DNA from 4 places in the Shewanella sp. FeAMO genome. Region 1 is predicted to be linked to each of the others. Evidence: predicted binding sites of a transcription regulator. Region 1 holds the regulator's gene; each other region holds the start of a gene.
The links. The regulator sigma-54, encoded in region 1, starts transcription at its own class of promoters, with help from an activator protein. The targets are predictions, from matches to a motif close to GTTGGCACGNNNNTNGNNT.
Positions count from the first base shown of each region.

Region 2: the regulator sigma-54 is predicted to act here: its motif matches at 2,373-2,391, upstream of glnA (glutamate--ammonia ligase).
Region 3: the regulator sigma-54 is predicted to act here: its motif matches at 4,073-4,091, upstream of ACWAU4_RS07525 (FlgO family outer membrane protein).
Region 4: the regulator sigma-54 is predicted to act here: its motif matches at 2,577-2,595, upstream of ACWAU4_RS15595 (DUF3192 domain-containing protein).

Region 1 covers NZ_CM132201.1:4,120,165-4,127,709, forward strand. The annotation lists gene lptC (LPS export ABC transporter periplasmic protein LptC) at 1-276, shown strand, start outside; gene lptA (lipopolysaccharide transport periplasmic protein LptA) at 263-796, shown strand; gene lptB (LPS export ABC transporter ATP-binding protein) at 793-1,521, shown strand; gene ACWAU4_RS18540 (RNA polymerase factor sigma-54) at 1,617-3,080, shown strand; gene hpf (ribosome hibernation promoting factor) at 3,112-3,399, shown strand; gene ptsN (PTS IIA-like nitrogen regulatory protein PtsN) at 3,402-3,845, shown strand; gene rapZ (RNase adapter RapZ) at 3,842-4,696, shown strand; gene ACWAU4_RS18560 (HPr family phosphocarrier protein) at 4,683-4,958, shown strand; gene mgtE (magnesium transporter) at 5,042-6,406, shown strand; gene ACWAU4_RS18570 (hypothetical protein) at 6,548-6,931, opposite strand; gene ACWAU4_RS18575 (molybdate ABC transporter substrate-binding protein) at 7,100-7,545, opposite strand, start outside.
Region 2 covers NZ_CM132201.1:4,614,629-4,622,173, reverse strand. The annotation lists gene ACWAU4_RS20660 (C-GCAxxG-C-C family (seleno)protein) at 1-270, shown strand, start outside; gene ACWAU4_RS20655 (hypothetical protein) at 280-777, shown strand; gene glnA (glutamate--ammonia ligase) at 882-2,291, opposite strand; gene typA (translational GTPase TypA) at 2,749-4,560, shown strand; gene ACWAU4_RS20640 (MATE family efflux transporter) at 4,631-6,031, opposite strand; gene ACWAU4_RS20635 (LysR family transcriptional regulator) at 6,143-7,015, shown strand; gene ACWAU4_RS20630 (xanthine dehydrogenase family protein molybdopterin-binding subunit) at 7,050-7,545, opposite strand, start outside.
Region 3 covers NZ_CM132201.1:1,670,578-1,678,122, reverse strand. The annotation lists gene ACWAU4_RS07550 (chemotaxis protein CheV) at 1-821, opposite strand, end outside; gene flgA (flagellar basal body P-ring formation chaperone FlgA) at 1,009-1,716, shown strand; gene flgM (flagellar biosynthesis anti-sigma factor FlgM) at 1,787-2,107, shown strand; gene ACWAU4_RS07535 (flagella synthesis protein FlgN) at 2,107-2,538, shown strand; gene ACWAU4_RS07530 (LPP20 family lipoprotein) at 2,823-3,290, opposite strand; gene ACWAU4_RS07525 (FlgO family outer membrane protein) at 3,290-3,907, opposite strand; gene ACWAU4_RS07520 (flagellar assembly protein FlgT) at 4,707-5,864, shown strand; tRNA gene ACWAU4_RS07515 (tRNA-Arg) at 5,920-5,995, shown strand; gene ACWAU4_RS07510 (hypothetical protein) at 6,949-7,491, shown strand.
Region 4 covers NZ_CM132201.1:3,456,062-3,463,606, forward strand. The annotation lists gene ACWAU4_RS15580 (DUF962 domain-containing protein) at 707-1,012, opposite strand; gene ACWAU4_RS15585 (GNAT family N-acetyltransferase) at 1,025-1,675, opposite strand; gene ACWAU4_RS15590 (DUF2789 domain-containing protein) at 1,898-2,128, shown strand; gene ACWAU4_RS15595 (DUF3192 domain-containing protein) at 2,151-2,516, opposite strand; gene ACWAU4_RS15600 (hypothetical protein) at 2,683-3,021, shown strand; gene ACWAU4_RS15605 (Zn-ribbon-containing protein) at 3,021-3,794, shown strand; gene syd (SecY-interacting protein) at 3,870-4,511, opposite strand; gene queF (NADPH-dependent 7-cyano-7-deazaguanine reductase QueF) at 4,571-5,428, shown strand; gene ACWAU4_RS15620 (4'-phosphopantetheinyl transferase family protein) at 5,490-6,230, opposite strand; gene ACWAU4_RS15625 (hypothetical protein) at 6,306-6,590, opposite strand; gene ACWAU4_RS15630 (helix-turn-helix domain-containing protein) at 6,983-7,545, shown strand, end outside.

The sequences.
Region 1 (7,545 bases):
CTGTCTGCCAACGAGGGCAGGCTCAATCGCAAGAGTAACCGAGTGGTACTTGAAAATAATGTTATCATCGACGCCATTAGCCCCAATGAACCGATCCAGAGCCTGAAAACCAGTTATGTGGAGCTGGATCTGGACACCATGATCATGACCTCAGATCGCGAGATCCTGATCGAAGGCAAAGACTTTAATATCAAGGGATCCGGCCTGTACGCCGATCTCAATGCTCAGCAAGTGAAGCTGACCAGTCAGGTGAAAGGAACCTATGAAACCAAGTAAGCTTTTTATCGGTGCCCTCTTGTGCATCACAAGCCTGTCGGCAGTGGCCATTGAAGAAGATCTGCTGCAAAAAGTAGAGATCAGCGCCGCTAATCAGTTTGCCGATATCAAAAACAAGCGTGTGGTATACGGCGGGCCTGTCACAGTCACCCAGGGCAGTTTAAAACTGCTGGCCGATGAACTCACGGCTTACACAGAAGACAAGAGTGGCGAGCGGATCCTGGTGGCCAAGGGCTCACCCGCTACCTATACCCAGAAACTGGAAGACGGCCGTCTGGCCAGTGCCAAGGCCAAAGAGATCCACTACAACATAGACAGTCGTATCATGACCCTGCTGGGCCAGGCCAAAGTAGAACAAGACGGCAGCGAAGTGACCGCAGAGAAGATAGTCTACGACATCAACAAGCAGCAGCTGGAAGCGGAAAGCAGCGGCAAAGGCCAAGACAGGGTAACCACTGTTATCCAGCCGGAAAACTATCAGGATCTCAATAAGAAAGAACAGCAGCAGGAGCCGCAATGACCAGCACCCTGACGGCACAGAATCTGGCAAAGAGTTACAAGAAACGCAACGTCGTCAAAGACGTCAGCCTGTCGGTCAATACCGGCCAAATCGTGGGGCTGCTGGGCCCCAACGGGGCAGGCAAGACCACCACCTTCTATATGGTGGTTGGGTTGGTACAGAGTGACAAGGGCCGTATCTTCATTGACGACGACGAGCTGACCCTGGATCCCATGCACCTGCGTGCCCGTAAAGGCATAGGCTACCTGCCACAGGAAGCCAGTATTTTCCGCAAGCTGTCGGTGCATGACAACATCATGGCCGTGCTGCAAACCCGCAAAGAACTCAACAGCGACGAGCGCGAGGAACAACTCGAACAGTTGCTGGAAGAATTCCATATTACCCACATACGTGACAGCCTGGGGATGTCCCTCTCCGGCGGAGAACGCCGCCGAGTGGAAATCGCCCGGGCATTGGCCGCCAATCCACAGTTCATTCTGCTGGATGAGCCGTTCGCCGGTGTGGATCCCATCTCAGTTATCGATATCAAGAAAATCATCGAACAGCTTAAGTCCCGCGGTTTGGGGGTGCTGATCACAGACCACAATGTTCGCGAAACACTCGACGTTTGTGAGCGAGCCTACATAGTCAGCCATGGGCAGTTGATCGCCGAGGGCACACCCGCTGAAATCTTGGACAACCAGCAAGTGCGCGCTGTGTACTTAGGCGAACAATTCAGGCTATAGTTAGGATCATGTCATCCGGTGGCAATTCCGGGTATTATAGTTTGTTATTATTGAATTTTTTCCTTGAAAAATAACGAGTAGGGATTAGCGGTATAATGAAAGCGTCACTCCAGCTCAAACTGGGTCAACAGTTGACCATGACACCTCAGTTGCAACAGGCTATTCGCCTGCTGCAACTGTCGTCCCTTGAGCTGCAGCAGGAAATCCAGGAAGCCTTGGAAGCCAACCCTCTGTTGGAAATGGCCGAGGACAACCAGGATGACGCTATCGACGACAACCACAAGGAAAACGACGCCGGCGAGTTGAGCGCCAAGCAGGAAGATGGTTCCACGGTAGAAACCTCAGAGGCATTGAACAATGAGTCTATGCCGGATGAATTACCTATGGATACCACCTGGGACGAAGTCTTTACCGCCGCCAGCGCCTCCGGGCCGGCCATGGGCCGTGAAGATGATATGCCCTTCCAGGGTGAAACCAGCGAAGGTCTCTATGAACATCTGGAATGGCAGAAGAACCTGACCCCGTTTTCCGATACCGACGACGCCATTGCCACCGCCATTATTGATGCCATCGACGAGCAGGGCTATCTGACCCAGAGCACAGAGGAGATCCTCGAAGCCATGGGCAACCCTGAGATTGAGCTCGATGAAGTCGAGGCAGTACTCAAGCGGATCCAGCACTTCGATCCTGTCGGCATCGCCTCCAGAGATCTGCGCGAATGCCTGCTGATCCAGTTGCAACAGTTCAACGCAGACACCCCGCATCTGGCCGACGCCCGCTTGTTGATTGACGAACATCTGGATCTCATTGCCGCCCGTGATTTCCGCACCCTGATGCGCAAGACCAAGCTCAAGGAAGATCAGCTGCGTGACGCCATCAACCTGATTCAGAGCCTCAATCCCCGCCCCGGCTTGCTGGTGCAGCCGATGGACGAGGAATATGTGATCCCTGATGTCAGTGTCTGGAAGAAAAACGGCCGCTGGGTAGTAGAACTCAACCCGGACTGTATGCCCAAACTCGGGATCAATCAGCAGTATGCGGCTATGGCTCGTAGCGCCCGCAGTCAATCAGACAGCCAGTTTATTCGAGGTCATCTTCAGGAAGCCAAATGGTTTATCAAGAGCCTGGAGAGCCGCAACGACACCCTGCTCAAGGTGGCCAACTGTATAGTGCAGTTCCAGCAGGGATTTTTTGAATATGGTGAAGAGGCCATGAAACCCATGGTGCTCAACGATATTGCCGAAGCGGTCGAGATGCATGAATCGACCATCTCCAGGGTCACCACTCAAAAGTATATGCATACCCCCAGGGGAATATTTGAATTGAAGTACTTCTTCTCCAGCCATGTCGGCACCGAAGATGGCGGAGAATGCTCTTCCACGGCGATCAGGGCTTTTATCAAGAAGCTCGTGGCAGCGGAAAACCAGAAGAAGCCTTTGAGCGACAGCAAGATGGCGCAACTTCTGGCAGAACAGGGAATCAACGTTGCAAGACGCACCATAGCCAAGTATCGCGAGGCTATGATGATACCACCGTCGAACCAGCGTAAGAGTTTATAAATCCACAGTTGGAAATTGGAGGAATCTTTCTATGCAAATCAACCTGACAGGACATCATATCGAGATCACCGACTCACTGCGTGACTACGTGGAAAGTAAGTTTTCTAAACTTGAACGCCATTTCGAACAGATCAATAATGTGCACGTTGTGCTCAATGTACAAAAACTGCAACAGATAGCCGAAGCCAAGATCCACCTCACAGGCGGCGAAGTCTATGCAACTTCTGAACATGCCGACATGTATGCCGCCATCGACGTTCTGATTGATAAATTGGATCGTCAGGTCATTAAACACAAAGAAAAGCTGACAAAACACTAACGATGGAACTGAGTACCATCCTGCGGCCGGAGTGCACTACCTGTGCCACTCCGGGCAGTAAGAAAAAGGTACTGGAGCTGATTAGCGATCTCGCTAGCGCCCAGTACCCCACCCTTTCCTCTCAAGCGATTTTTGAAAGCCTTTTGGCCCGCGAAAAGATGGGGAGCACAGGTATAGGTAATGGTATTGCGATTCCGCATGGCAGACTACCGGACATTACAGAGCCGATTGCCGTGCTGGTCAAATGCGAAGAGCCTATCGCCTTCGATGCCATAGACAACCAGCCGGTGGACATACTGTTCGCCCTCCTGGTGCCCGCAGATCAATGTCAGCAACACCTGAGTACCCTATCCGCCATGGCTGAAAAGCTCAGCGATAAGGCGATACTCAAGCAGTTGCGAAAATCCAGCGACGAAACAGAACTCTATCAGGTGATCACAGGATGAAACTCGCCATAGTCTCAGGCCGCTCCGGTTCCGGAAAATCCGTTGCCCTCAGGGTACTCGAAGACCTGGGTTACTACTGTGTGGATAATCTCCCCCTGCCCATGATTGGCAGCCTGTTGGAAAACCTCCGTGGCAGCAATGATCTGGTCGCCATCAGCATAGATGTGCGCAATATGCCGGATCAGGAAAAGGTGCTGGAACAACAGTTGGCGGCCTTGCCGGAAAACACCCAACTGACCAGCTTCTTCCTCAACGCCTCTGATAAAGTGCTTCTGAAGCGCTACAGCGAAACCCGCAGACTGCACCCCCTGTCCAAGAGCAAAGTCTCACTACAGGATGCCATCAAGCTCGAAGGCAAGCTGCTGGAACCCATGTCGAAACTGGTGGATCACTACATAGACACCTCGGCGCTGAACATCTATGAACTCAGTGACACAGTGCGGGAAATTCTGCTTGGCAGTGTCGATAAAGAGCTGGTGATCAACTTCGAGTCGTTCGGCTTTAAGCATGGTATGCCTCAGGAAGCCGACTTCATGTTTGATGTGCGCTTTCTGCCCAACCCTCACTGGGAGCCGGCGCTCAGGCCACTGACCGGGCTGGATGAAGCTGTGCAGGAGTTTCTCAGCCGCCAGCCACTGGTGAACAAGTTTATCTGGCAGATAGAAAATCTGTTGGAAACCTGGCTGCCGCACCTGGAACGCAACAACCGCAGTTACCTCACCATAGCCATAGGCTGCACCGGCGGCCAGCATAGATCTGTCTATGTCGCTGAGCAGCTCGCCAAGCGTTTTGGCAACAGCAAACACAAGGTACAGGCCCGTCACCGGGAGCTGAATAATGGCAAAGGTTGAGCGGGAAGTCACCATAGTCAATAAGCTGGGCCTGCATGCCCGCGCCGCCACTAAGCTGGCGGTGCTGGCCAGCGAGTTCGAAGCCGATATCACCCTGATCCAAGGCGAGAAAAAAGCCTCGGCCGCCAGTGTGCTTGGGCTCTTGATGCTGGAAACCGGTCAAGGCAAGAGTATTCGCCTCATCGCCGAAGGCCCGGATGCCGAACCCGCGATGGACGCTATCTGCGCCCTGATCAACGCCCGTTTCGACGAAGCCAGCTAAAGCCTTAGCGCTGCACTCTTTGTTTCTATAACCCCCCTGTATTGAGGTAACATATCCTCGCTTTGCATCACAGGGGGAACTGCATGCCAATAGAAGCGCTCGACCAAGAGCTGACAGAACAACGTCTTACTCAACTAAACCAAGCTCTTGGCAGTGGTATGTTCGTGCATGTGCGCGATATGCTGCAGCGAATGACGGCTTCGGATATCGCCTTTATTCTCGAATCTTCACCGCCGCGTACCCGTCAGGTACTCTGGCAACTGGTGGATCAGGAGCAGAGCGGCGAGATCCTCGAAGAGCTGGGTGAGGATATGAAAGACCAGCTGATCAGTCTGATGAGTCCTGAGCGTTTGGCGCGAGCGACCGCGGGTATGGATACCGATGACTTGGCCTATGTGCTGCGGAGCCTTCCCGATACCCTCTACAAGCAGGTACTGCACTCCATGAGTGCCCAGGACAGGGCCAGGGTCGAACAGGCGCTCTCTTATCCGGAAGACAGCGCCGGTAGTCTGATGAACACAGATACTGTGACCCTGAGGCCTGACGTCAATGTCGATGTGGTGCTGCGTTATCTGCGCCAAAGAGGCGAATTGCCTGAAGCCACTGATACCCTCTATGTGGTGGACAGGCGCGATATATTACTCGGCGGCGTCAAGCTCTCCAGCCTGCTAACCTGTAATCCCACCGCCGGGATCCGCAGCATAATGGATCCCGAACTTGAGAGCATTCCCGTCACCATGCCGGACAATGAAGTGGCCCAACTGTTTGAACGCCACGACTGGGTCTCGGCGCCAGTGGTCGACAGCGAAGGCCATCTGCTTGGGCGGATCACCATTGATGACGTGGTGGACGTTATCCGTGAAGATGCCGAACACTCCATGATGGGTATGGCGGGGATGGACGATGATGAAGACACCTTCGGCCCCGTATTCAAGAGTGCCTTTCGCCGCTCCCTATGGCTGACCTTCAACCTGTTTGCCGCCCTGCTGGCCGCCTCGGTCAGCAATATGTTTGAAGGCACGCTGGAAAAATTTGCCACTATAGCAATTCTGATGACCATAGTGCCCAGCATGGGCGGCGTTGCCGGCAACCAGACGCTGGCGCTGGTGATCCGCGGTATCGCCCTCGGCCACATAGGCCAGAGCAACTCCCGCTGGCTTATCGGCAAGGAATTGGCCATCGGCTTTCTCAATGGCCTGTTGTGGTCGGCACTGGTATTCACTGCCGTGTGGATCTGGAAAGGCGATCTGGCACTCGGCGCCCTTATTGGCGGCGCCATGTTGATCAATATGACGGTAGCCGGTCTCGCAGGGGCCAGTATTCCGCTGATCCTGAAAAAGCTCAATGTAGACCCTGCGCTGGCCGGCGGCATGGTGCTGACGACTGTGACGGATGTAATAGGCCTGTTCGCCTTCCTGGGGTTGGCGACTCTCGTTTTAATGAGCTGAGGCTCTGGTTCTAGTGGGCTGAAGGCTCAGGTTCTAATGGGCTGAAGGCTTGGTGTTGATAGCCTGAAGCTCTGGCCTTGACGCATTGCAGAAATAGCAGGGGGCGACCAGGTTCGTCCTCTGACGGTGGAAAATAGCGGGTCAGTCTTTAAGCCAGTGCACCTTGGGCTCATCCTGTTCACAGAAGACAGATACACACTCATTGCGGCTCACCAGCAGATATTCCTGCAACTTGAGATTGGCGCTGGCCATAAAGCCGCTGCGTTCGGCCTCCTGGCGATACCAACCACCGCTGGAGATACGAAACAACCAGCCATTGGAGAGGCTGCACTCGGTCCAGAACTCCATCAGATCGCCTTCATCCAGCATCCGAAAGCCAACCACAGAGTCAAAGTGCACCAATGCCCGGCTGCCCTCAACACTCAGTTCGATATCCAAGCCCTGACTGTCATAACAAAGGCGGATAAATCTCACCTCGTCGCCGAGATAATCTGTCGCTATCGGTAAGCCTTTGGTTTCGAGCATGCTCCCCCCTGGCAAGGACATAATGCCCTACTTTAGAAGGATAATAATTGCCTGTGCAAGCTGATTTGGCCAAAAAACCGTGAAATACCCATAAAGAGAGTGCGAGTCAGTTCAACGCAACTGATTCGCACATCTCCAGAGTAAAACCCGCTTCCGCCGGATAGAGATTTAGGGCTTAAGCGGTGCTTCAAAGCCGTAAGAGGCCAGAATGGATTGTCCCTTGGGAGACAGAATATACATGGCCAGTGGCCAGGCGGCAGAGTCGGCCTTATCCAGCACCAGCATGCCATAGTTGGCACCCACTGCCAGCGACTCGGGCAACGCCACTATCTTGAGATCAGGCACTTCTTTCTTGGCCAATACGGCATTGGTGCAGTAGGTTAAAAATACATCCGCCTGTTTGTTGGCCATCACCCAGCCATAGGGATTTTTGCCTTTCGGCGCCTTGGCACTGTCGGCGCCACCGGTCAGCTTGAGCGCCTTGGCCGCCAGTTTGGCCTGACTACCGGGCTTGATAGCTTCGGCGCGGTCAAACACCTTGAAAGCATAGTCACCGGCAGGGTCGGCCTTGGGAGTGGAGGTGCCCAGCTTGATCTTGCTGTCCAGCAAAGTAT
Region 2 (7,545 bases), 490 kb from region 1:
GAGCGCTGCGCTCAGCTGACGGCCGAGATTGCCTATGTCACTACTGACTTCCTCAATAAGTCGCTGGACAATGCCCTGGACGCTGAAATTGTGGCAGCAGGCAATGCCGAGTGTAGTGGTTGTCACAGCAGCACCAAACGTGAACCGGACACTTACATAGGTGCCGATGTCAATTCACAGATGGAATGTCAGAGCTGCCACAGCGCCCATGATGTCGGCGCCGGTTTGACCGGGGTTCACGAAGGTGCGGTCTGCAGCGATTGTCACTAGGAGGCTGTTATGAAACATAAGAGTTTGATAGTAGCGTCTTTGCTGTTGTGCCTGGGGGGTTGTGACTGGTGGGATGACGATGATGACCCTGTGCTTCCGCCGGATCCTGAACCGGAGCAGTCTGTGTCCATTAATGAAGCCGAAAGCCTCAAGGTGGTACTGAGCGCCGTGGATCCTCAAAGCCAGGCACTGACCTTTAACCTGACTACGGCGGAGGGCAAACCCGTCAAGGATGCCGGCAGCAACTATCTGGTGATGTACCTCAAGATGCCGGCAGAGCAGGTATCGGCCTTCTCCATGCCTTGGCATAAGGGGGTGCGTTTCGAATGCAGCGAAACCGTCGACACCTGCGGTGGCACCATGGAAGCGCTGGAGACAGAAGGCCAATATCGCTTTACTCCAGAAGGGCTTGAGGAGTTGAACCAGACAGAAGGTGAACTCAAGTTGGCGGTGATACTCACAGGGGCCAAGGCTCAGAGTGCTCCTGAGCTTGTCGGTGCTCCCTGAGTGATTTGAGTTTTATAGCCTTAAAATAGTAGCGCCCCGGGATTGCTCCCGGGGCGCTTTTCTTGTTATCCGATGGCTTGACTCATCGGTTGATTGCAGGGCAATTAGAGGCTGTAGTACAGCTCAAATTCGACTGGGTGAGTGGTGCGGCTGACTCGCTCGGCCTCGGCTTGTTTCAGCTTGAGGTAAGAGTCGATAAAGTCATCGCTGAACACACCGCCGCGGGTCAGGAACTCACGGTCTGCATCCAGAGCCGCCAGGGCGACTTCCAGAGATTCGGCCACAGTCGGGATTTCCGCTGCTTCTTCGGCCGGCAGATCGTACAGATCCTTGTCCATGGCATCACCAGGGTGGATCTTGTTCTGGATACCGTCCAGACCGGCCATCAGCAGTGCTGCGAAGGCCAGATAAGGGTTGGCCATAGGATCCGGGAAGCGGGTCTCGATACGGCGAGCCTTAGGACTTGGTACCACAGGGATACGGATAGAAGCCGAGCGGTTACGGGCTGAATAAGCCAGCATCACAGGGGCTTCAAAGTGTGGCACCAAACGCTTGTAGGAGTTGGTGCTTGGGTTGGTGAAGGCGTTCAGGGCACGGGCGTGCTTGATGATACCACCTATATAGTACAGGGCAGTTTCAGACAGGCCGCCGTACTTGTCACCGGCAAACAGGTTGGTGCCGTCTTTGGCCAGTGACTGGTGTACGTGCATGCCGCTGCCGTTGTCGCCGACTATCGGCTTGGGCATAAAGGTGGCTGTCTTGCCGTAGGCATGAGCCATGTTGTGAATCACGTACTTGAGTACCTGGATTTCATCGGCCTTGTTGGTCAGAGTGTTGAAGCGAGTGGCGATCTCGTTCTGACCCGCGGTAGCAACTTCGTGGTGGTGAGCTTCCACAACCTGGCCCATCTCTTCCAGCACCAGACACATGGCACTACGCAGATCCTGTGAAGAATCCACAGGCGCAACCGGGAAGTAGCCGCCTTTAACGAATGGACGGTGACCTGTGTTGCCATCTTCATAGCTGGTGCCTGAGTTCCAGGCCGCTTCTTTGGCATCGATTTTGACGAAGGTGCCGCTCATGTCGGTACCAAAACGTACGTCATCAAACAGGAAGAACTCTGGCTCAGGACCGATCAGCACAGTGTCGGCGATGCCGGTAGAACGCATGTACTCTTCGGCTTTCTTGGCGATAGAGCGAGGGTCACGGTCGTAACCCTGCATGGTGCCGGGCTCGAGGATGTCGCAGCGGATCAGCGCTGTGGTTTCTTCGGTGAAAGGATCCAGTACAAAGCTGCTTGGATCTGGCATCAGCACCATGTCAGATTCGTTGATCCCTTTCCAACCGGCGATAGATGAACCATCAAACATTTTGCCGTCTTCAAAGAAATCAGCATCTACCTGATGAGTCGGGATAGATACATGCTGTTCCTTACCTTTGGTATCGGTAAAGCGTAAATCAACAAACTTAACTTCCAACTCTTGCAGCTGTTGTAAAACTGATTCGACTGACATTATCAAGCCTCCGGTAGGGTAAAGGGGGTGCCCTTTGTCAACTCTTAGTATGTAGCGTCTGGCGCCTTGTTGGTCTCTATTAAGCCAGACTCATGCCAAGATGCTAAGATGTTGAAAATAAAGGGAGTGGTAAAATCGAGGGCTGGCGAGGCAAGCGGGTTTGCACTATCATGGTGCATTGAGTGTTCCAAAAAGGTGCGTTCACCATAATGGTGCGTGCGCTGAATAAGCCGGATATTCATAGGTGTCTAAAAAATAATCCTGTGCGATAGCCCCTCGCTAGAGTAGAATGGCACGCTTTTTAAAGCAACCATCCGGGGAAATTGTGCTCCCCGACACGATGGCAGCCCAGGTTTTATAAGGCCTGGAAGGCAATCGCCAAGCAGTCATAAAGCGGTTGTACCATTCAATTTATATTGCTGCATCCCACAGAACAGAGATCGTAAGAGGCAAAACTGTGTTAGAGAATTTACGTAACATCGCCATCATAGCGCACGTTGACCACGGTAAGACTACCCTGGTAGACAAGCTGTTGGCACAGTCAGGAACCCTGGCAACCCGCGGAGAAGCCACCGAGCGGGTGATGGACTCCAACGATCTGGAGAAAGAACGTGGGATCACTATTCTGGCGAAAAACACCGCCATTAAGTGGAACGACTATCGGATTAACATTGTAGATACCCCAGGACACGCCGACTTCGGTGGCGAAGTAGAACGGGTTCTGTCTATGGTTGACTCTGTACTGCTGCTGGTTGATGCGCAGGACGGCCCAATGCCACAGACTCGCTTCGTGACCAAGAAGGCATTCGCCCAAGGTCTTAAGCCTATTGTGGTGATCAACAAGATTGACCGTCCGGGTGCCCGCCCTGATTGGGTTATCGATCAGGTATTTGACCTGTTTGACAACCTGGGGGCCACCGACGAGCAGCTGGACTTCCCAGTGGTTTATGCCTCTGCACTGAACGGTTTTGCCAGCCTGGATCCTCAGGACAACAGTGAAGATATGACCCCACTGTTCCAAACTATCGTTGAAAAAGTATCTCCACCGGATGCCGACGCCGAAGGCGCATTCCAGATGCAGATCTCTCAGCTGGACTACAACAGCTATGTAGGGGTTATCGGTGTGGGTCGTATCAAGCGTGGTAGCGTCAAGACCAACCAACAGGTCACTATTGTCGGTGCCGACGGCAAGAGCCGTAACGGTAAAATCGGTCAGGTGCTGGGCTACATGGGCCTGGAACGCCACGAAGTGGACAGTGCCAATGCCGGTGATATCGTTGCTATCACAGGTCTGGGCGAGCTGAAGATCTCCGACACCATCTGTGCTGTTGGTCATGCCGAAGCATTGCCACCTCTTTCTGTTGATGAACCAACCATGACTATGACCTTCCAGGTCAACACCTCTCCTTTCGCGGGTAAAGAAGGTAAATACGTGACTTCACGTAACATCCTTGAGCGTCTGCAACAGGAACTGGTACACAACGTGGCTCTGCGTGTGGAAGAAACCGAGAGTCCGGATCGTTTCCGCGTATCCGGCCGTGGTGAACTGCACCTGTCTATCCTGATCGAAAACATGCGTCGTGAAGGTTATGAGCTGGCGGTTTCCCGTCCTGAAGTGATCATCAAAGAGATCGACGGCGAGAAGTGCGAGCCATACGAGCAGCTGACTGTGGACGTGGAAGAAGAACATCAGGGCGGCGTCATCGAGAAGCTGGGTACCCGTAAGGCCGACATGCGCGACATGCAGCCTGACGGCAAGGGCCGTGTACGTATTGACTTCATGATCCCAAGCCGTGGCTTGATCGGTTTCCAGACCGAGTTTATGACAGCGACTTCAGGTACAGGTCTGCTGTATCACACCTTCGACCACTATGGTCCTTACAAGGGTGGCGATATCGGCCAGCGTAGCAACGGGGTATTGATCTCCAACGCCACAGGTAAGGCTTTGACCTTCGCGCTGTTTGGTCTGCAGGATCGCGGTCGTCTGATGATTGGCCACGCCGCCGAAGTTTACGAAGGCCAGGTAGTGGGTATCCACAGCCGCTCCAACGACCTGACAGTAAACTGCCTCAAGGGCAAGCAGCTGACCAACATGCGTGCCTCTGGTACCGACGAAGCTCAGGTACTGACTCCGCATATCCAGATGACCCTGGAACAGGCGCTGGAATTCATCGATGATGATGAACTGGTTGAAGTCACGCCCAAGAGCATCCGTGTGCGTAAGCGTCATCTGACTGAAAATGACCGCAAGCGCGCCAGCCGTGGCTAAGCCATAGGCGAACAGTAAAAAACCCGGCATGACCGGGTTTTTTACTGCGTTCAATTTGCCCGGCATCTCATTAGACTGCGGGATGTTTTGCCAAAGTGCCGTCCGGTGCTTGTCGGGTTCTATCTGCCAGGTGCGACCTTGCATGCAGACGGCGCCAGAATCTAGGCAACACCAACAGTGCCAGCAGCAGGTTGGACAGCGGCATTGCCAGCCAGACACCGGTTTCTCCCAAAAACAGCGGCAATAGATAGAGAAACGGTAACTGGATCAGCATATTGGTCAAGGAGATTGCCAAAGCCATCCCGCCTTTGCCTATCGCCATAAAATACATGGCTGCCAGCACTATCAGCCCCTCCAACCAGATAGCCGCCAGATGGATACGGATCCCGGTTCTGGCTTCCTGGGTTAACAAAGGATTGTTGTCGGCGAACAGGCCGATCATGGTTTCGGGAAACAGGTTGAGCAGCGCCAGCCAACTCAGGCCAAACAGCAGGGTGACCTTGGCGCCCAGCTTGACTATGGCGATGATATTGCCGGGCTGGCGGGCCCCGTGGAAGTAGCTCACAGGTGGCTGCACCCCTTCGGCTATACCCTCAGCCAACAGATAGTAGAGTGTCATCAGATAGCCGACTATGGCAAAGGCACTGACGCTCAAGGTGGTGCCATACTGCATAAACTGATGGTTATGGGCCGCCACCATAAAGCTGGTGTAAAGGTACATCAGTAGTGCCGAAGCCCCCAGTTGGATAATCCGGGCGAACTCCCCGGCTCTGGGTAGCGCATCTTTGAGCCTTGGCTTAAAGCCTGAATGGCTCGAACACAGGTAATAGCCGGCCCCCAGACACACAGCTGTTTGGGCAATGATGGTGCCATAAGCCGCGCCGTTTAACCCAAGCCCAAGTACGGCAACAAACAGATAATCCAACAGGATATTTCCAAGCGCCCCCATCACCAACAGGGCGGTGGCAACTCTGGGGCTGTCATCGTTGCGGATCAACATAGGCAGCGCCGTCGAGGCTATGGTGATCACCGCGCCCCACTGAAACACGGCAATATATCCCTGCCCCAGCTGCAGAGTCGCTTCAGTGGCACCCTGCAGCTTTAACAGTGGTTCACTCAGCCATTGCAGCGCCATAAATGCCACCAGGGCCAACAAAACAATCAGCCAGATACTGGCCAACAGGGCTCGATTGGCTTGCGTTTGCTGCTCGGCTCCGCGGGCGATGGAGATATGGCTGCCGCCACCCATGCCCACCATAAGCCCCAGGCCGGAGAGAATAAACACTATCGGCCAGGCCATGTTGATGGCGGCCAATCCTTGAAAGCCGACATAGTGGCCGACAAAAATACCTGCGCTTATCTGGTACAGGCCACTGACCAGCATGGCAGCGATGGCTGGGATGGTATAGCGCCAAAAGGTGCGTCGCAGCTGGTTGTGACTCAGTGTTTGCTGAGAGATTCCGGTATTCATAATTGCACTACCTTTAACCGAATGCAGGAAAACAGGGTCGCAGATTATGCTTGTTTTTCGGATTGGTGAAAGATAGCTTGTATCCGTTATTCGGATACTTTGGTGGATGGAATGAATTGGACCCTGGATCAACTGAGCGCCTTTGTGATTGCGGTGGAAAAGGGCTCGTTTTCGGCCGCCGCCAGAGAGCTTGGCAAGGCGCAATCTCGGGTGAGCACAGCCGTGGCCAATCTGGAGATAGACCTGGGGCTGGAGCTGTTTGACCGCAGCGCCAGGTTGCCCAGGCTGACAGCCGCCGGCGAGCAGATCTATCAGGAGGCCAAGGTGGTGCTGAGGCAGTGCCAGCGCCTGGACGCCAGAGCCCTGACGGTCAGTTCGGGCGAGGAGGCCACCCTGACGGTTGCCATGGACGAGGCCCTGCCCATAGAGCGCTTCGAGAGTTTCTTCGTGCGGGTGGCCGAGCAGTTCCCGGGTTTGAAACTCACCCTGATCAACAGCTCCCAGGATGATATTGCCCGCTGGGTCGATGAGAAAAAAGCCGACCTGGGTATCTTGTTCCGCCAGACAGATGAGCTTTTGGATTCCTTGGAGTTCAACTCGATAGCTCACTTTCAGCAGTCGCTTATTGTAGGTCGTGAGCACCCGCTGGCGAATATTGCCGAGCCTTCACTCGACCAGCTCAATCAGCACCGGCAACTGGTAATCCGCTCCCGCATCGGCGACAGCCAGTCGCGCCCCGTGTCCAGCAATCACTGGCATATCGACAGTTATTACTACATCACGGCGCTGGTGATCAAAAATGTCGGTTGGGCCCTGGTTCCTGAGCATGTGGCGACGGCCGAGTGGTATGCCAAGGATCTGGTGCGGCTGTCCGGCGCCAATATCACAGACAATCAGTGGGTCGAGATAGGCGTGGTCAGACGCAGGGACAAGGGCATTGGCCCTGTGATGCAGTGGATGCTACAGCAGTTGGCCAGGGAATAGTGCCGGAGCATGGCCCCGACACTTTATCGACCAATCAAAGCTGCAGATACTGCTTCAGTGGCAGATCCCGGTAGCGCTTGCCGCCGGCGGCTACTATGGCGTTGGTCAGTGCCGGTGCTACCGGTGGCACTCCGGGTTCGCCCACACCGCCGGGTACCTCGGTCGAGGCGATGATTTGTGTTTCTATCTCAGGGCATTGCGGCAACCGCAGCAGTTGATAGTCGTGGAAGTTCGACTGTTGCACCTTGCCATCCTTGAAGCTGATTTCGCCCAGCATCGCCAGGCTGAGGCCGAAGATGACCGCGCCTTCCAGCTGCGAATGCACTCTGTCAGGGTTAACCACAGTGCCGGCATCCAGCACTGAGATGGCCTGCAACACCTGCAAACGCTCACCATCCAGTTTGACCTTGATGGCGACCGCCACATAGCTGACAAAGCTGCGGTGCACCGCAAAGCCCCAGCCTTCGCCCGCCTTGGCCGGTGATTGCGCCATACGTTTTTCGGCGGCGTCGATGACCGTCAGATAACGC
Region 3 (7,545 bases), 2.4 Mb from region 1:
AACACCCCACTCAACGAGGTATGCAACACCACCTTGATATGTTTCAGCTTGGGATCATCACGGATCTCGGCGGTCAGGGTGTAGCCATCCATTTCCGGCATCTCAATGTCTGAAATAATCAGCGGGATCTCATCGGCGACATTGTCCATCTCCGACGCGATGCTTTTCAACTTATCCAGCGCTTCCCGGCCATCTTTGGCAGTATCTATCTGCAGGTTCAACGAAGACAGCGCCCGAATGATCTGCTTACGGGCCACTGAAGAGTCGTCAATCACCATAATATGATAGTGCTGCTCTCTGTCGATTGTGAGAGATTCATCGATTTCCTGACTGATGTCTGTCTTAACCGGCGAAATTTCATCGAGAATTTTCTCAACATCGAGAATTTCAACCAACTCACCTTCGATTTCGGTCACCGCGGTCAGATAAGAGTATCGCCCTGCCCCTTCCGGTGGCGGCATGATGGACTCCCAGTTCATATTGATGATCCGCTCGACAGACTTCACCAGGAAGCCCTGCACGCTGCGGTTGTACTCGGAAATAATGATGAAGCAATCCTTGACATCATCTATGGGTTTGCCGCCGGTCGCCGCACTGAGGTCGATAACCGACACTGTGGTGCCGCGAATATGGGCCACGCCCTTAACGAAGGAGTTCAACTTGGGCAGTGCCGTCAGCGGTGGGCACTGCAGAACCTCTTTAACCTTGAACACGTTGATCCCGAACCTTTGCCTGCCGTTGAGTTTAAACAACAGAAGTTCGAGACGGTTTTGTCCGACCAGTTGAGTGCGCTTGTTGACTGATTCAAGAATGCTCGACATAAGGCTGCCTTGTTGTCTTTGTATTGATAAATACCTGCTGTCACGCAGACAGGCATACTATTTGCTTTGTCCAAGACACTGGGTCTCAGTCAAATTTCTGACTAAACCTGTGGTGAAGCCAGCACTGGGATCCGCGAATCATTGAAAGTATAGGTGTAATCTGGCGAGACAAGCTAGCCCGTTCATTATGAAAGTAAATTTTGCGTACATTTTGGCTACAATTTTAATGCCCATCCCAGCGGTGGCGGCAGAGAATAGCTTTGTTCCCAGTATATCGGCCGTAGAAAGCCTGGCTAAAGAGGCAGTTGCCAAAAAAGTGCTGGCGGCCGAGAATGCTCAAATAACCATCACGCCGCAACGACTGGATTCCAGGCTCACGCCCCCCAGATGCAATTCGCCTTTGACGGCTGAACTTGCCAGCGACAGAGAGATAAGCCGCAACAATACGGTACGCATAGGTTGTAACAGTCCGGAGCTCAGCTACCCGTGGCAAATCTATGTCTCGGTGCGGGTGGATATCAGTTACCCTGTGGTAGTAGCTACCCAGACACTGGCCCCGGGCACTGTGCTTGGGCCGGAAAATCTGGCGCTGCGTTACATAGATGAAACCAGTTTGCGCGGCGCGCAATTTGACGATATAGCCACAGTCACAGGTACCCGCCTCAAACGGCGCATAGCCAAAGACTATCCGGTATTTGCCGCCAATCTCTGCTTTGTCTGCAAAGGTGACAGAGTCTCCATCTATGCCCGTAACGAGAAGTTTCAAATAAAAACTGTTGGTGAAGCCCTGCATGATGGTAACCTTGGGGAACAGATTCGGGTAAAAAACACTCGCTCAGACAAAGTGTTGGAGGCTACTGTCACCAATGTGGGCGAAGTGGAAGTTCGAATGTAAAAAATGCTAAAGTTCCCCTTGGCGGTGCCGATAAGACAGCAAGGTAATCAGAGAAAAGGCTGGAGCCGAGATGGCTATGGATATTAAACAACTGCAAAATCAACCCAGGGTGAACACAGGTTCAGTCCCCAAGAACACAGCTCAGAGCAGCCAAACAGCTCAGCAAGGTGCTGCTCCGCAGAAAGCTGACTCTGTTGTGGTGTCACAACAGGCGCAGCAACTGCAAGGAGTACAGAGTAAAATGGCCTCCCTGCCAGAAATAGATCAAAAGAAGATCACCGAAATTAAATTGGCGATCGCCGAAGGCAGATATAAGGTTGACCCGGAAAAACTGGCAGCCAACATATCTCAATTCGAATCAGAACTGAACGAACTCAATAAAGGGTCCTGATGCCTGATACCCCGGATATCACCAGCCTGATAGCACAGCAGACGACTCAACTCGAGCGTCTGCTGAACTTGATTGAGCAGGAAAAAAACGCCCTGCTGGATCGCAATGCCGATAATCTGCTGCAACTGGCCAAAGACAAGGGCGACCTGCTCAATGAGGTCAAAGCGGTAGATGAGGCGCTCTCTTCTCATCCTGAACAAGCCAAACTCAGTCAGCCACTATTGGCCGAACAGGTCAGTGAAGCTCGCGAGCTATTGGCTGCTTGCCAACTGCGCAATCAGGAAAATGCCGGCCTGATAGAGCTGAGCATGGCCAGTATCAACCGCCTGGCGCAAGCGCTGCAGGTCAGCCGTAACGCCTCCAGCCTGACCTATGACGGCAAGGGCAAAACCTCAACCATCGCCACCCTGGGCAACGATCTCAAGGCTTGATTAAAACCCTACTGCTGTTGCTTATAGCTTATCGCGTAAGCTCAACCCTTTAGTGAGAATCACCGCCTGTGCCCCCTGCCCTAGTTTGAACTCAAGGTGGTTACTCAGGGCTCTCAACCCGGAACGCAAAGCTCAGCCCTCAATTCAGCAACGCATCTTAAGCCATAACAGGCCACAAAAAAGCAGCCAAACAAGGCTGCTTTTTACTTATGCCAATTGAAGGTGCGAGCCACTCTCTACAAAATTTACAAAAGTGAACGCCGCGGGGACTTATTCTCACTTTCCTAAAAATAAGTGATCTCTTTGACTCGCTGGGGGCGATTTTGCTGCTGATACAGATCCCACACCCGGGCGAAATCCAGCTCCAGTTCGGTCACATAATGATCTCCGGCCGGATAACTGCGCACCACCTTGGCGCCGCGGATCACTCCGGAAACCGAGGCCTGGATATTATCGCCTTTCAGCATCCAGTCACTGACTTTGCTGTCGGCCGACAATCGCTGACCATAGACTTGTTCGGCCAATTCCCGATAAGCGGCAATCTTGGATGCCTGCATCGCCATCAGCACCTTTTGCGACTGTTCCTTGGCCGGTTGGCTGGCCAGCGGGGCATAGCCTATTGCCGTCAACTTGGGAAAACTGCTCGGCGCCTCAGTCTCCCACTGCACATATCTGTCCTTATCGGCGCAGCCACCCAGAATTAGCGCCAGCGCCAGCGTGGCCAATGACAGTGTTTTGTTCCAATGCTTCATTACTTGTCTCCCACTATCCGGCCCTTATCCTCACCACGGCTTTCGTAGCGATAAAGCAGCCCTTCTTTTGACACCACCTTATTGGATGGTGCCAGGTAGCCGGGCAGCTCTTGCTCCTGTACCCGCACACCGGCTGCCGAAAGCACCCGGTTGTTGTTGACGTTGACAATTCGGCTGTTGAACAGCATTTCACCTTTGGCCTGACTCATGCTGGTGACCAGTACATGTTCCACCGCAATATCGGTCGGCAGTTGCTGCCAATCACGGGTAAGGATGAAATCCCCCTGTGGCGTTACCCGCACCGCATCGGCCAGGTTCAAATCCACCAGGTTAAAACCGCGCTGATGAAAGGCCGTCATCAGCCCCTGCTGCAGTTGTGAAGCGAGCGCATTGCTGCTCTGCATGTCTTCCACCATCACAGGTGTCATCACCAATAGCGGCTGGGTCGGCTTGAGAGCGTCATTATGAGCTACCAACTCATCAACCAACTGCTGCGCCAATAGATTGACTGGCGCCGCTTGCGACTTGACCTGGGCCTGCTGTTGCGGCGAAGTCATGCTGCAAGCAGGCAGCAAGAGTAAAGGCAATATACACAGGGCTTTATACATAATATCCATCCCACTGGTACCCTGGCGGGCACTTGCTTTATTGAGGAACCTGGCGACTCTTGGACCTGGCATGAACCTTGACCGACCTGACTTATGCCGCGCTTTCTCCGAGGTTGTCATTAAGCACCACGGCTAACTCGATTAGCGCCAAGTTCCTTTCACTGGGGTAAAGCTATGCAAATAAAATACCAACCTAAGTAAGGGAAGGTGCGAGCAAGTCCCATGTGTGCTCTGCGTCGGCTTACGGGCTTGGATGCAAGGCGTGGTTCGCAGCAAATGGCCTTAGTCCTTTGCAAGAAGCACAACACAGCAGACAGGTCTGTAAGCTACGCCCTTCGGGGCTTTCACAGCAACCGGCTTTCTGCGTTATCCGACTTTGACAGGCCCCAGCATGCCTTCAGTCAGATGCCTTGAACGCCAATTGCTGTGCAAGCCAGAGTGCCACGAGGACTTATTCGCACCTTCCTCAGGCCTGCAGACCAAGTACAAACAGATGACACCGGCGAACAAACCCGGTTGCCTGGCAGCTTATTACAGGCTTTTACGAAGATGTTTAAGGGGCTTATCTACGCCTTTTCATTTCCCACACCTTCATTTGCCCCTTCAATTTATCCACTGGCGGGCAATGGGAACTTATATTCTCTGTTCCCTTATCGGCAAACTCTTGCCGCGCTTTAGTCATGGTCGCAAACTGCGCTGCATCAGCTGTGAATGGATGGCGCTGGCATAAAATTTGAATAGCAAGCGATACCAGTTTAAGTGGCGGCAAAATTCCGTCACCCTGACTCTTATTTTGAGGAACCGTCTTATGAGATTGCGCCCTTTGCTCTTGCTGCCGCTGCTAGGCATCAGCCTGAACGCCATGGCAGAGTGGACCGAGGCCCGAGGTGAAGCCAAAATAATCAATGGCAATCTGACCCAGGCACGGGAAGCGGCAATGGACAACGCCATCAACATGGCCTTGCTCTCCCGTGGCGGCAGTTTCCAATCAACCCAGAGTGTCAGCCAGGGGCGCTTGACCCAAAACGATTTCAGCCTCTCCAGCCAGGCGCAGATAAGCAGTGTCGAACTGGTCAGCGAAATGCGCCAGGGAGACAAGCTCAAGGTGGTTATGCGGCTCGATATTCTCGACGGCCCGGATAACAAGTGCCAAAGCTCAGCCATCAAGGCCGCTATCCTGGTGCCACAGGCCAGCATTAAGGACAGAAGCCAACTGCGTTATGGTCAGTTGGAAAATTTCCAGCGAAGCCTGTCCGAGCGGATAGCGGCAACGCTGGATAAGCAATCTTCCACCAGTTTTGCCCACCTGCATGCCAAAGAGCGGCTGGATATCAAAGAAGAGCTTATCAATATCCGGGGTTACCGTTTGCCGACCTGGATAAGTGAAATTACCGACAGCCAGTATCTGTTGCTGCCGCAAATCATAGATATCTCCACCGAACCGGCCGAGTCCGGCTTTATGGGCCTGTGGGACAGCGAGCCTCAGCGACTGTTTCAGCTGCAGCTCAGCCTCTATCATGGGATCAGCGGCGAGCAGATCTGGTATCAGAACTACAGCATTTCCGCGCCCTGGGAGTTTGCCAAAAATGAATCCGTCGCCCCCAACAGCGACAGATTCTGGCGTGCCAGTTATGGGCAGGCCATAGATAAGGTGCTGGCCAATGCCAGTAAAGATATCGATATGGCACTGGCCTGCAGACCGCTGCTGGCACAGATAGTCGTGCGTCAACAAGATAGAGTGATACTCAACCTTGGGCGACGCAACGGCATCCGCGTGGGCGATCAGTTCCAAATCGTGCTGCAACAAAACCTGCCCGACCGCATGAACCAGATGCGCGCCGTGGCCGGAGAAACCCGGGCAAAAATCACCATAGATCAAGTCACGGAGGAAAGTGCCATCGCAGTGCTCAGCGGTGAAAATGCCGCCCTCAACATTCAGGTGAATGACATCGCGATTAAGATTTAAGCAATTAAATCCAAAGCCTTTTCATCCGGGTGAAAACCAGTATAATCACTGGCGTCTCCCTATAGCTCAACAGGATAGAGCAGTCGCCTCCTAAGCGACCGATCGGGGTTCGAGTCCCTGTGGGGAGACCAGTCACTTCTGCTTGTGACTGCTTGCACAAGTTTCAAGCTTTTCTTTCAGTTCCTCTTTTTCTGCCGATTCAGGCGCTTCAAATTAATGATTTTGTTCTCTGATAGTTTTCTTTTGGGAAAACGTTGAGTTGGTGATGTGGCCATCGTGGCTTTAAAGCCCAAAGTAACCAACCAACTTGGATTTAGCTCTCGCTAAGCAATGACCCTTCACCTGCGGTGCGGATGGACAGGAAGCTCGAATGCAGTGAAGGATAGGACGTCCGAGAACGGTCCTTTTCGCACAGGCGCTCCTGTGACATGGCGAGTGTTGCGCAGCAACATGCTTTCGAGCGCGAGTCAGGGATGTCGAGCTGGCTCGTTGTACATGGATGCATTTGCTCCACGACTTTACGCCGCTGGTACAGCGGCTATCATGGCTTTAAGCCAGAACTCACCAATAAACTTGCGCTTAGCTGCCAGTTCACCATCACCTGCGGCGCGAATGGGCACGCCGTGAAGGACAGGACGTCCGAGAACAGTCCTTTTCGCACAGGCGATCCTGTGACTCGCTGCAAGTACATCCTTGTAAGCTCTGCCTCGGCATCCATGCCTCGGAAGGTCACAGTTCCGCCTGTGCCTGGGAATTAGGTGTATATCTTTAGCAACTCAGTTGTGCTTCGGGTATTCCGGCAGTCAAAACCAGCCGCTACGGCGATGAAGCCCTAACCCGCCTTCGAGGCATTGTCAGCTTTGGGGTTGAAGTCATCACCCGAGTGCTTACATGGGTGCTTTCTCAGGCAGACTGCACAGACCGCTTTTCCTTGGAGAGCAGTCAATAAGTGTACAGACCATATCAAAACCAAAAATCAGCCGTGACACAAAGCATTTGAAAGTCGGATGAAAGACGGTAATATCCTTAAATAATTAGAGGAAAGCCAAGCTTTTACATGCAAGCAGCTACTTAAGGATGAGTCATGGATCCGCTGTCGCAACTGTTCGCCGCCTATCTGGAGATGGTGAGCAATAACATCACTAACGCCTACATTGATGCGGCAAACACCAATGTCACAGCCCAAACACTCACCTACAAGGGCACCGATATTCGATTCCAGCACTTTCTCTGGCAGGTAAAGCAAGAAAGTGTCTGTGCCGACCTAAAGCAGCAAGCAACGTCCTATTCCAAGTGCTCGCTGCAAGCGAAAGCCATGTTCACAGATTTGTGCAATCAGCTATCCAGCATGAAAAACCTGAACTCAAAGGGCCGCAGCTTATCGCGGATGTATTGCAGTGCATCCCTTAATTACAGACCCGTGATAGCCAAAATAGGCGAACCGACCCCAAAGACTGGAAGATCATTTCTTTTCAATCCAAAGACAGGCGCCGCAGGCGAACCCGTACGGCAAACAGAGCAGCAGGTTAAAGAGAAAGAATGTAATCAGCTCATACTAAAAGCGATGAAGGACAGCAGCCCTGAATTGGCTAAACGCCGAGATAAAATCTGCGCTGAGGCAAAGTAACTGAAAAGTACCGTGTGGCACAGTACGAGTCGGACAAGAAGCCTGAAGACCCGT
Region 4 (7,545 bases), 660 kb from region 1:
CATGTTTGCCCATCCACTAGCAGCTGTCGTCCATGAGTTGGGTATTCCCTTAACCCAAAGGCTGGCATCCCTGAGCCTGTCCCCTACTTCGTCCTAAACGCTTTCCTTAGCAGACCTTCCTGTCTCAAATTGCCTTTCCTGGCGCGGCAATTTCCTTATTACCGGAAAAATCTCCTGTGTATCCATCCTGGATACTGCTTTCCCTGCGAGCCGTTTCCTTGGTTTGAGCTTCCCTGGAATGGTTTCAAGACGTCCTGTCTTGATTGTCATCCATGACTGAAATCCATTTAGCAGGCTTCCTTGCAGCTCGTCCTTGCATAGGCCTTTCCCAAACGTGTCATCCTGACACTTGCCCCGCCTTAGCTGCCGCCTTAAACTCCTTGGCATTGCTTTCCTTGCAGCTCCCTCTTCCTTGAGGCCCTCTCTTCCTTGAGGCTCGTAACTTCAGTTCCTTTCCTTGGAAGCTCTGTCAAAGCATCCTGCCCTGACCACAACTTAAGTGTACCCAAGGACCCCTCTTTGAGATGGTCAATTTTAGAACAGGCTGGGAATGACAAATATTCAGCAGTCTCTAATGAAATGCTAATCACTTGTTTATTAACAATATTTAATTATTCGCCAGTAAGAACAGCAAATAAGTCTTATGTTTGTCGCACAGCTTTGTGAGACATATCTCACATTGGTACTGGTAAATAACCAAAAACACTCAGAAACGACGTTTGCCACTGACAAATTGGGCCAACATGACCCAGTCAGCCATCAAGCTGTAGACTGGGTATTGAAAGGTCGCCGGCTTATTGTGTTCAAAACCAAAGTGACCAATCCAGGCAAAGCCATAACCCACCACAGGCAGAGCCAAGAGCCATACAAATTGTCCACTAAGCAGGCTGAATAACAGAATAAGCAATACCAGGGTCGAACCTAGATAATGCAAACCTCGGCATACGGGATCGGAATGCTGAGATAGATAGAAAGGATAAAACTCAGCAAAACTCTTGTACTTTTGCTCCATTCTTAACTCCTGTTATTGGTAGACGTCATCATCAGTATGACTGTGGTAAAAGAGCAACTCTCCGGTTAACTGCCCTATATTGAGCTCAACCACGGGTACAAAGCCTTGCTCTCGGAACAGATGAGAATGGCCATCCTCAGTCACAAAGACTCCAACCCCTTCCAGCTCCGGCTGCTCATCACACCAACCCAATACCGCCTGGACGAGCAACTTGCCATAACCCTTGCGCTGCTCGGTTAAAGCTACTGCAATGAACTGTATAATGCCGTATTCAGTAGCCGGCAGGTGCTCCAGAATTGAATTCTCCTTCTGCATCAACTTCTGCGTCGATTGCCAGCCTGTCCCCAGCAGCATTTTCAAACGCCAATGCCAATAGCGTCCCTCCCCTTGGGGAAGTGATGAGGTCACCACGCAGGCAACCCCAATCAAGCGCTCAGCGTCGAACAACCCAATAAGAGGCTGCTCCTGTTGCCAAAGCTCATTGAGCTCTTCACGGATCGCGGCTCTGAGCTTTTGTTCATATTCGACGGCATTGGCGGCCGGCAAGGTCTGCTGAAAAAACGCATCATAGTGATAGGCGTTATAGAGAATTGATGCGGCCAGGCGCAAATCTTCCGCTGTCAGGTAGACGGCACGCAGAGAATCGGGAGTCTGGGTTTCCATTTGTTGTTGTCCTTGTCAGCCAAAAGGGCAATTTCCAATTTAACAATATTGGATCAAAGTGCAATATCTTGATCTTGCTTGCCAGGCATTGTCACTTCATCTTTAGGCAGATTGGTATAAGCTAAGGGGAAGGAATAAGGCTTACTATCTGTTTTATTAAGGCTTGTTCACCCATCACTCATCACCTTGGCAATATATGTCGGGATTTCAGGAGGTCAGAATATGGATACCACCCACACAGACTTGGCCCATTTATTTGAGCAATTGGGACTCCCCAGCAGCAGCAAGGCGATAGAAGGCTTTATCGGCGCACATTCTATCCCCGAGGGAGTCAAACTGGTGGATGCACCATTCTGGAATGAAGCGCAGCGCACTTTTTTAACGGAGGCTCTGGCCGAGGACGCCCAATGGTCAGACACCATAGACCATTTGGACGCCCAGCTCAGGAGTTGATTGGAATTGGGATGAGTTTGAATTACAGCTGCGCGTAAGCCTTATCGCCCCAGCCAATCAGTTGTTGATCGCGAAACACCAAGGGGGTGCACTCATCCTTGGTGGTCTTGCCATCACTGTGTCTGTGGCGGGTACGGTAAAACAGTACCTGTACTTGCTGATCATTGGAGAGAAAGGCTTCATTAAAGTCGGCCTGCCCCATGAGCTGCTGCACCTGTTGCTGATCCATCCCCAGAGTCAACTTGGCCAGTTGTTGCTGATTTTGCTGTTGCTGCAATTGCCAGGACTCCTTTTCATCCCAGTTGGCTTCGTGATCGCCGACATTGACCACACAGGCACTAAGCCCTAAGCTTGCAATCCCCATCAGTGGCAGTAATAACTTGTTCATTGTCACTCCTTGTTATATTTATCAAATGTTGACTTTTGTTAAGCAAATGCAGCAAACGCTATGCAACATGCAGGCCAACAAATAAACCGATAAATATCAAAATGATAAAAGCAAACAACTGCTGCACTATGTAGCTATTCGCGAAAATGTGAGGTTTTTTACCAAGATGTCCACTCCACTGGAACAGGTCATGGCCGCCGCGGCGGCAGTAGCCCAAAGCGGCCATACTCCCTCTCTGGCACTGATTAAGGCAAGACTCGGCAACAAGTTACCAATGCCACTGCTGGTTGAAGGTCTGCAGCGTTTCAAATCCCTGCCAGAGAGTGAACGGGAAAAACTGCTTGAAGACGCACCTCAACTGCAAGAAACCGTGCCACAACAAGCTGTCACCACAGTAGAAGTTCTCCAGCAGGAAATCAGCCAGCTACGCCAGGAACAGCAGCAACTGAAACAAGAATTCGCGGCCTTGCAACAAAGACTCGCCAAGCTTGAGGAACAGCAATAATGTTTGTCTGCGAACTCAGGTTTGAATGCTTTGCCAACACCACTATCAGCGCCGCAGAAAAAGCCATCAATACCCTGCTTGAGGCCTGGCGGGCCAACGGTCAGGTATTGGGACGGGAATTTGCGGTGGCCTTTAGGGACGGGGAGTTCAGAGTCAGGCTGCTGCTACCGGAAGAAACCAGTCTGGCCAACAGGCACAACAGTCCCTGGGCCAAACAGGCGTTGCAGCAGTTAACCGAGGCCAAACTGCTGGCCCCCAAGGAAAAGCTCATAGGTCAGGATATCAATTCCGAGGTCAGCACCCTGGAGCCCCCAAGTTGGCAGCTGCTTTATACCAGCTATGTGCATATGTGCTCGCCGCTGCGCAGCGGCGATAACTTGCTACCCATTCCACTCTACCGCATTCCCGCGACCTTCAACGGCGATCACAAGCGGGTGATCCGTTGGCAAACCGAGTGGCAAGCCTGTGATGAACTGCAGATGGCCGCAGCAACCAAGGCCGAATTTGCCGCACTTGAGGAGCTTTCCAGCCCGGATAGCGATCTGTTCCGCCGCGGCTGGGATCTGCGCGGCCGTATCGAATATCTGACCAAAATTCCTACCTATTACTACCTTTACCGGGTCGGGGGAGAGAGTAAGCAAGCCGAATTGGCCCGTCCTTGCCCCCGTTGCGGCAACCCGGACTGGCGCCAACCCAGCCCGTTGCTGGATCTGTTTCATTTCCGCTGTGACAACTGCCGGATAGTCTCCAACCTCTCCTGGGATCATCAATAAACTGGGACAATCAATAGTCTAGGATCATCAATAGCAGTGATCATCAATCAATAGTGATTGTGGTAACCCCGACTGTCAGCGGCGGGAAAACAGGTGTTGCCACATAAGCTTCATCCGCGCCCAGAGACCGGGATGGTCGACATTCGCCATTGCCGGCTCCACAGGCTCAACCGCCGGCGCCACTCTGGGGCGCAACATAACAAGAAACTCTTCCAGACTGTCTGCCAGCTTCTTTGAGGGGAGCTCACCAGGGGTCTCACGCCAGACAGCACCGGTTTCATTATCCACGCAGATCATCTCATCACCTTGCCCCAATAGACCGATAAACCAGGTCGGTGGCTGCTTGAGCTTGCGTTTCATCATCAGGTGCCCAATCAGATTCTGCTGCAGAAACTCAAAATCGTCCTGGCTCCAGGGCTGCAGTAGTTCCCCTTCGCCGAAATCGGCTTCAAACAACAGATGCGCGGCAAAAAACTGTCCATAAAACTCGTCGATATCGGCATGCAACGGCAACTCCAGCGCATGACTGACATTGGCAAAACTGCCTGGCTGTTCACGGCGAATAGTCTGCCACAGTAGCGGATCTTCGCCATTCTCCTGCAGCAAACAGGGCGAGGCTTCTCCCCTGGCATAATATCTGGGGCCTTCCCCCAGACTCGACTGGTAACTTTGATGATAACGGCTGAGAAATTGCTCCAACGCCTGGGCACAAGACACTTATCGCACTTCCAAATTCAGGTATAATGGTGGCCTATTTTGACACGGAAACCCGCTTGATGACACAGAATCACGACCCTTACCGGAACGCCGAAGCCTTATCTGGCCTGACACTGGGTCAGCAGACAGATTATCAAGAGCATTACGCCCCTGAGCTGTTGCAGGGTGTGCCCCGCAAACTCAACCGTGATGCAATCAACCTGAGTGCGCCTCTGCCGTTTCAGGGGGCCGATATCTGGACCGGCTATGAACTCTCCTGGCTCAATGCCAAGGGCAAGCCCATGGTGGCCATCGCCGAGTTCCAGCTGGATCTCAACAGTGAGCATTTAATTGAGTCCAAATCCTTCAAGCTCTATCTGAACAGTTTCAATCAAACCCGCTTTGACAGTACTGAAGCCGTCGAGCAGACCCTGACCCAAGATCTGAGCCGCTGTGCCAATGGCGAGGTAAAAGTCAGAGTGATTGAGCCCAAGCACTTCAACAGTCAGAGAGTTGTTGAGCTGCCGGGGCACTGCATTGACGATCTGGATATTGAAGTCAGCGACTATGAGTTCAACCCCAAATGGCTCGAGGACAGCACAGACGACAAGCAGATAGTCGCCGAGACCTTGAACTCCAACCTGCTTAAGTCCAACTGTTTGATCACCTCACAGCCTGATTGGGGCAGCGTGATGATCCGCTACCAGGGCCCCAAGATAGACAGGGAAAAACTGCTGCGTTATCTGATCTCTTTCCGCCAGCATAACGAGTTCCACGAGCAGTGTGTCGAGCGGATATTCACCGATCTGAAGCGTTTCTGCCATTGCAGCAAGTTGACCGTCTACGCCCGCTACACCCGCAGAGGCGGATTGGACATCAACCCTTTCCGCAGTGACTTTGAGCACGTGCCGGAAAGCCAACGCCTGGCAAGACAGTAATCGAACATAAAGCGGCTTTAAAGCCGCTTTTTCATTCTTGCCGGTAACCTATTTCAGAGTGCTACTGACCAAGGTGCCACAGCAGTTGCCAGTTGATGGCTGCAGGCGCCCCCAGCGTCAGGGCCAATCGATAACCCGGCTCCATATGGCCAAGCCAACTCTGCCATTGGGTGTTTTCCTTAGGCTTTAGCAAAAGCCCACGGCGCATCGCAACAATCTCGGCTGGCCGCTCGGCCGAGCATGCCTCCCCTGAGCTCAAGTCAAACGCAAACCCATCGAGCGGCTGCGCCAACCCCTTGCCGGTCGCCTTGATATAAGACTCTTTCAAGGCCCAGAGGTCGAAAAACGCCTCTCGCCGCGTGGCATCATCCAGATTTCGTAATTGCTGCAGCTCAAAAGGCGCAAAATAGTGGCGCATCACAGTATCGATAGCCGTGCGCATCCGTAAACGCTCTATATCGACTCCGAGTTGCAACTCAGGAGAAGGATGTTTCAGCAATGCCAACAGCAGCCAATCACCGCTGTGACTGAGGTTAAAATGCAGCTGAGTCTGTTGAAACTGCTCATCACAAAGGCGCGGCTTACCCTGGGGACCATAATCGAAACACCACTCCCGGGCTGCAAGCGGCGCTTGAGTACTCAGGGTCTTTCTCAGCAAGGCGCGGCTTGTTATTGCCCGTTGCTTAACCTCTTTATGGCTTATTCGGGCAAACTTTTCCCGCTCGGCCGGCGTCAGACACAGCGCCAGGTCTTTTATTTTTAAAGGCTCACTCTGGCGTAAGGGATACAAAAAGAGTTGCACGGCGTTGATGGGAGACTCCAAAAAACCAAGGGGGAGTAGGCTATTTTGCCTTGGCCTCCCCCTCGGTCTCAAGTGCTAATCATTCATGTTTTGCTGATTCATTTTATCGACATAGGCTCTCGCCTCTTCCCGCTCTCTTTCCCGCTGCTGGGCGGTTGTACAGCGGCGGTTGGGAATATTGCTGCCGGTAACCCTAACCCGGTCGCAGCGGTATCCCTGTTCATCGAGTCTTTGTTGGCGGGCCGCGTCCTCAGGCGACAACTCGGCGGTAGTGGCACTGGTACCACTGCAACCGGCGCCGAGTACAGTAAACAAGGCAGCACTCGCCATTCCCAGTAGATTATTTTTTGTTAAATACACCTGACACTCTCCATTTCTGTTGCTGATGCCAGTTCATCCAGTTGCCCTAAAGGCAGATACCCAGGTTGTAACATAAGCTGCAATATAAGCTGCAACAGACCACTGGGGATTAGGGATAAATAGGTATCAGATATCCATTTTTACAGCACAAAAAACCAAAACAACCAATTTATATCAATTTAAAAACAAGTTAACAACAAGCGAAGTTAGCGAACAAAAGTCTTTAAAACAAAAGCAGGATTTTCAGTCCCAGATGATTGTATCGAGCGGCAGGCACTGGTAATCTGCTTCACCTGTTACTGAAATAACAGCCTGACGCTCAGTATTGTGGAAGTTTGCAACCATGGCAGACAGGCGAGAAAGGAAGTCCAAGGGCCCAGTCCCAGCTGATTATGAAGCAAACTCAAACCGGAAAACGGCGTCATCGTAATGCCACCACCACCCCGGAAATGCGCCGCTTTATCCAGGAGTCGGAGCTCAATGTCAGCCAACTGGCACGGTTACTGAATATCAGTGAAGCAACCGTTCGCAAGTGGCGTAAACGCGAGTCGACCCAGGATCAATCCCACACCCCGCATCATCTGAATACCACTCTGAGCGATATTCAGGAGTATGTGGTTGTCGGGCTGCGCTGGCAGCTCAAGATGCCGCTGGACAGGCTGTTGCAAGTCACCCAGGAGTTTATCAATCCCCATGTTTCGCGCTCCGGGCTGGCCCGCTGTCTGAAACGCCACGGCGCATCCCGGCTCGACAATATCGATGCCGCGCACTCGCTGCCACCGAAACACTTCAATAAGCTGCCGGTCTACAGCGGCAGCAAAATGCAAACCTACACCCTCAACAGCCAAACGCTCGCCGATGCGTTGATGCTGCCCAGTACCGATGAACACACTGTGGTTCAGGTCGAAGCCATGAGTATTCCCATTGGCCAACAGACCCATTCGGTACTCATAGG